Regions from separate parts of the Pseudoalteromonas ulvae UL12 genome, predicted to be linked through region 1. Evidence: predicted binding sites of a transcription regulator. Region 1 holds the regulator's gene; the other holds the start of a gene.

What was found. Region 1 encodes sigma-54, which starts transcription at its own class of promoters, with help from an activator protein. Its sites were predicted from a motif close to GTTGGCACGNNNNTNGNNT; they were not measured.
Positions count from the first base shown of each region.
Region 2: the regulator sigma-54 is predicted to act here: its motif matches at 1,890-1,908, upstream of fliS (flagellar export chaperone FliS).

Region 1 covers NZ_AQHJ01000033.1:113,974-117,156, reverse strand. Annotated here, with positions in the region: gene lptB (LPS export ABC transporter ATP-binding protein) at 1-493, shown strand, start outside; gene PULV_RS15965 (RNA polymerase factor sigma-54) at 555-2,039, shown strand; gene hpf (ribosome hibernation promoting factor) at 2,065-2,352, shown strand; gene ptsN (PTS IIA-like nitrogen regulatory protein PtsN) at 2,355-2,804, shown strand; gene rapZ (RNase adapter RapZ) at 2,823-3,183, shown strand, end outside.
Region 2 covers NZ_AQHJ01000027.1:369,933-373,115, reverse strand. Annotated here, with positions in the region: gene pseC (UDP-4-amino-4,6-dideoxy-N-acetyl-beta-L-altrosamine transaminase) at 1-44, opposite strand, end outside; gene pseB (UDP-N-acetylglucosamine 4,6-dehydratase (inverting)) at 41-1,042, opposite strand; gene PULV_RS09785 (hypothetical protein) at 1,119-1,445, opposite strand; gene fliS (flagellar export chaperone FliS) at 1,432-1,854, opposite strand; gene PULV_RS09775 (flagellinolysin) at 2,076-3,183, shown strand, end outside.

The DNA of each region.
Region 1 (3,183 bases):
GGGCATAGGTTACTTGCCACAAGAGTCCTCTATATTCAGGAAGTTAACTGTTTATCAAAACATCATGGCTATTTTGGAAACACGTAAAGAACTCAACAGAGCGCAACGAGAAGAACAACTCGATAACCTATTAGAAGAATTTAATATCTGTCATATTCGAGATAGCCAAGGCATGGCTTTATCTGGTGGAGAACGCCGTCGTGTTGAAATTGCACGCGCGCTGGCCGCTAACCCTAAGTTTATCTTGCTCGATGAGCCCTTTGCCGGTGTCGATCCGATATCAGTGATAGATATAAAGAAAATTATTCGTCATTTAAAAAATCGTGGCATTGGTGTGTTAATTACAGACCATAATGTAAGGGAAACTTTAGATGTTTGTGAAACAGCTTACATTGTTTCTCACGGTGAGTTAATCGCAACGGGTACTCCTAAAGAGGTACTTGAAAACCAAAAAGTACGTGATGTTTACCTAGGTGAACAATTCAAGCTATAGTTAATTTACTTCATAACTAAGTGCCATTTATTTTAATAACCAAAAGGATTGTTAGACGTAAATGAGGCAATCATTACAACTTCGTCTTGGGCAACAACTTACAATGACCCCACAGTTACAACAAGCAATCCGCTTGTTGCAACTGAGTACTTTAGATTTACAACAAGAAATTCAAGAAGCACTTGATAGCAACCCTCTGCTTGAAGTTGAAGAAGCAGAATATGGCAATGACAATAACAACGATTCAGCCGACTCCCAAAAAGACTCTTCTGACGATCATGAACACACCGCTGAAGTTGAAATAGAATCATCAGATGCATTAAATAAAGACTCCCTTACTGACGAACTCCCCATGGATGTTGGTTGGGATGAATATGTCAGCGCCGGACCCTCTACGTCATCCTCAGGTCCCGCTCCCGACAACGACACTTTATACCAAGGCAGCACATCTGAATCACTGCAAGACTACCTCATGTGGCAACTTCGTTTAACGCCTTTTAGCCCAACAGATGAAGCCATTGCCACAGCGATTGTTGAAGCAATCAATGATCAAGGCTACTTAACCTTATCAACAGAAGATATCTGTGAAAGCATTGGAGAAGGCAGTGATGGCCTTGCTGTAGAGTTAGATGAGGTAGAAGCCGTATTAAAACGTATTCAAGTCTTTGATCCTATCGGTATCGCCGCGCGGGATTTTCCAGAATGCCTGTTAATTCAACTCAATCAGTTTGATAAAAGCACCCCTTGGTTGTCGCACACTAAAGAAATTGTAAAAGAACACATTGAACTTTTAGCTTCTCGCGACTATCGAACCTTAATGAAGAAAACCAAGCTTAAGGAAAATGAGCTAAAAGAAGTCATGGCACTGATTCATAGCCTCAATCCAAAGCCTGCAGATAGCATCAATACCGAGCAACCAGAATATGTTATTCCTGATGTGTCTGTAAAAAAAATAAAAGGTCGTTGGGTGGTTGAGCTAAACTCAGAAAGCATGCCAAAAATCAGAGTAAATGATCAATATGCTGCAATGAGCCGTTCTGTTAAATCGAGCGAAGACAGTCAGTTTATTCGCTCACATTTACAAGAAGCTAAATGGTTTATTAAGAGTTTAGAAAGTCGCAATGATACTCTTTTAAAAGTATCAAACTGCATCGTTCAGCAACAACAAGCTTTTTTTGAACATGGCGATGAAGCGATGAAACCTATGGTACTCAATGATGTTGCTGAAATGGTCGAAATGCACGAGTCTACGATTTCACGTGTCACGACTCAAAAATTCATGCATACGCCACGTGGTATCTATGAATTAAAATTTTTCTTTTCAAGCCATGTCAGTACAGAGAATGGTGGAGAATGCTCATCAACGGCTATTCGAGCATTAATTAAAAAGCTAATCGCTGCAGAAAATCAGGCTAAACCTTTGAGTGATAGTAAAATTGCAGATATATTGGCAGAGCAAGGAATACAAGTGGCGAGACGCACGATAGCAAAATATCGTGAATCTCTCTCTATCCCCCCGTCAAATCAGAGAAAACGTTTGATCTGAGACGTAAAATAGAAGGAAAATGCTTATGCAACTAAATTTAACTGGTCGTCACGTAGAAATAACAGATCCTTTAAGAGACTATGTCACTAACAAATTTGCTAAGCTCGAAAGGCACTTTGATCATATAAATAACGTTCATGTTATTTTGGATATCGAGAAATTAGTCCAAAAAGCAGAAGCAACTCTCCATGTCACCGGTGGTGAATTATTTGCAACGTCCGAGCATCAAGATATGTATGCTGCAATCGATGGCTTGATTGATAAATTAGATCGCCAAGTAATTAAACATAAAGAGAAACTTTCACGCCATTAATCATGAAACTAAATTCTTTTATTTCCAAGGACTGCACCAAAGCCGCAGTCCTTTTTCATAGCAAAAAGCGAATTTTAGAGCATATTAGCTTTGTTGCTCACCAGCAACGCCCCGACTTTTCTGAGCAAGAAATCCTTGGCGCGTTATTGAATCGTGAAAAACTTGGTAGCACAGGCATCGGGCGTGGTATCGCTATACCCCATGGCCGATTAGCTGGACTCGATAAAAGCCTGGCTATTTTAATCGTCAACCAAGAGGCGATTGAATTTGATGCAATAGATAATAAACCTGTCGATATTTTTGTGGCACTGCTCGTACCTGAAGACGAATGTCAAGCTCACCTAAAGACGCTCGCTGCGATAGCTGATAAACTAAAGGACAAGTTATTTTGCAAACAATTACGTCATGCGACTTGCGATGAAGAACTCTACGCGATAATCGATGCAGCGTAATCATCAAGGAGATGTACCGTGCAACTTATTATTATCAGTGGCCGCTCAGGATCAGGAAAATCTGTAGCGTTAAGAGTACTTGAAGATCTTGGCTACTATGCTGTCGATAATATCCCAGTCAACTTACTTCCCTCCCTCGTACGCAGTGTATCTGATAGTTACGATAAGATAGCGGTGAGTATAGACGTACGGAACTTGCCTAAAGATCAGCAAGAGTTTAATGAGATTCTTGAGTATTTACCTGAATTTGCCAACTCATCATTATTTTATCTTGATAGTGACGATCACACACTCATTCGTCGATTCTCTGAAACCAGACGACTACATCCATTATCAATGAATGCACAACCGCTCGATTCTGCCATTAAACAAGAAAAAG
Region 2 (3,183 bases), on a different contig from region 1:
TCGATATCAGCTTGATTAATATCCTGTCTTCCATAAGGGATCATGACATCGCCTTATTATTAAAGTCTTCAATCTCCTCAACTTTAAGATAATGAGGGTTGGTCAAAGAGTTATATTCAAATCCTTCAGGTACTAATACCGATTTTTCACCAATTGCATTGATTGTAAAATCATTATTACGTGAACTAAAACTGATACTGGGTGCAATCACAAAATGATCAGCATATTCATACGTTTGGTAGGAAAGCTCAGCAGGGCACATAACTTCATGAAGCTTTTCACCAGGACGAATACCGACTTCTTTTTGTGGTAATGATGGTGCCATCGATGTGGCAAGATCGGTGATTTTCAGAGTTGGTATTTTAGGTACGAAGATTTCACCACCTGACATTCTTGCAAAGTTTTTAAGAACAAAATCAACGCCATCTTGCAAGCTAATCCAAAAGCGGGTCATGTCTTTATGAGTGATAGGTAAGTGATCTGAACCGGCGTTAATTAAATTTTCGAAAAATGGGATCACCGATCCTCGAGAGCACACAACATTGCCATATCTGACTACTGCAAATGTTGTTTTATGACCACCAGAAATGTTATTTGCAGCTACAAATAATTTATCGGAGGCTAACTTGGTGGCGCCATATAAATTAATTGGATTGGCAGCTTTATCTGTCGATAATGCGATAACTTTTTCTACGTCATTATCGAGTGCAGCATCAATCACGTTTTCTGCACCATTTATATTTGTTTTGATACACTCCATTGGATTGTATTCAGCTGCTGGTACTTGTTTTAAGGCTGCTGCATGAATAACAAAATCAACACCTCTCATCGCACGCGTTAATCTTGCTTTATCTCTCACATCACCAATAAAATAGCGCATACAGTCATGGTTAAAGACTTGCTGCATTTCAAATTGTTTCAGTTCATCTCGAGAGAAAATGATTATTTTCTTGGGCGTGTATCTTTTCAGCAGAGTTTCGACGTATTTTTTACCGAACGATCCAGTACCACCAGTAATAAGTATTGTTTTATTGTCGAACATGTTGGGCCTTCATGAGAATGAATAAATGTTTAGTTATATATTAGCTAAGTAAATGAAAAATATAAAAAGATTTACCTCATAAATTTGAGTATTTTTTTAATGCCTTTTTGTCTTTGTTCATTTTAACGATTTTAAGTTTGATATTTGCCAGCTCGGATTCGTACTGAGTGCGTATCATTTCAAATTCTTCAATCAGTCTTGTAAATTCATCGATGTCAGATAAAAGCCCCGATTCTGCTAACTTGATGCATTGCTCAAATACAGTTCTCAAGGTTTTTTGGAGAGGTTCAGCATCCTCATAGTTTTTTTGCTCTAATACTGTAATGAGTCGCTGATTCAGCTCTGCAATTGTTGCCAATAATGCGTCACCCGATAATGACGTTAGGTCATTATTCTTGTGCATATTGCACTTCTGAAGCTGGCTGTACTTGTCTCATTTCTTTGGGGATTGCATCCCATCCACTTTTAATTTCAGTAAAGATGTTGATGACCTCGGTAATTTTATCTTTTGAATTTTCAAAGTTTGCTTCAACTAACTTAGTTTGCGTAAATTCATATAAACGAAATAGGTTGATTGAAATATCACCACCATTTTCCATATCTAAACTGTCTTGAAGTGCACCAATTAATGTAATGCTTTCACTAACAGAGATCCCTTTTTTTTCTATTTCTTTTCTATCTATATAGGCTTTGGCTGCTGTGAGTTTTCCAATAATATTGGATAATACAATTTGAATTAACTCATATGGTTCAGCATTCTCAGCGCTGTTGATTTTCATTGATTTATATTTCTGAATCGAAAGTCGAGACATAGGACACCCGTATAATTTAATGCGATAAAATAGTTAAGCAAAGTTCATACCATTAATATGATCTCTACCCAGTGTTACCCTTTTTATCTGCCAATCTAGACTGAACTTTAACAAAAGTGGTGATTAAAACACATTAGCTAAAAACATTATAAAAGCGCTCAAGTTTTATTCAACCGAACCGATATAGGACAGTATTAACATCAGAATAAAGGTTGATCGTCTTGAGGATAGTAACCAATATTGCATCAATAAATAGCCAAAGAGTACTTAGCAATGCAAGCTCTGCGGTGAATAATGCAATGGAAAAACTATCGTCAGGGCTAAGAATCAACTCAGCGAAAGACGATGCCGCAGGGCTTCAAATATCCACGAAACTTTCAACTCAAATTAATGGGTTAACCGTTGCTAAACGAAATGCGAATGATGGTATTTCTATGTTGCAAGTTGCAGAAGGTGCACAACAAGAAATTACCAACGCATTGCAACGTATGCGCGAGCTTGCAATTCAAGCCTCAAATGCAACCTACAGTAAATCTGATCGCAAAGCTTTAAACCAAGAGTTTATCCAATTAAAAGATGAAATCGATCATATCAATGAAGATACGCGTTTTGGTGATAAAAATCTGTTCCAAACTTCAAGTGGCAGTTTGATTGACACTGTCGAAAGGGATATGGCCAAAGCATTGCAAAAAACATGGTTATCAGAATCTGAAGACATCATAAAAAAACAATTTGGGATAGTTGGAAGTGGGTCACTAAAAATTGATTTCGAGCATTTAGATGGTGATGGCGGAACTGCAGCGTATGTCAAACCCGGCTACCTCGGTGGCAAGGCAGTACAAATGGTTATGGTGATTGATAAAGATGACTTCCCTGATTCGGCATCAATTCATGATGATTCGAGCTTAGCGCTTAACGAAACAATTTTGCATGAAATGGTGCATGCCACTATGGCTGCAAACTTCGATTTAACAAATTTACCCACGTGGTTTATTGAAGGGACGGCAGAATCAATTCGAGGTGCAGATGGTCGCTTAAAGACAGACAGTGCTAACTTGGGTTTAGCAAATGTGATTAATGATGGCGCTGCAGGTGGCAACAATAGTTTGAATGACTTACAAGGTGTCACCGGTTTCTCGCCCTCTACAGGGGCTGAAATTGCAGCTGTTTACTCAGGTGGTTATATGGCTCTGCGTTACATGCATAGCAAGTTGGGGGACGATGGCTTGCAAACTATTATGTCAGAGCTTACAAAAGGACAATCGTTTGATGCATCACTCAATACCGCAGCCAGCGGGCAATGGACAAATGAAGCTGCTTTTTTTACAG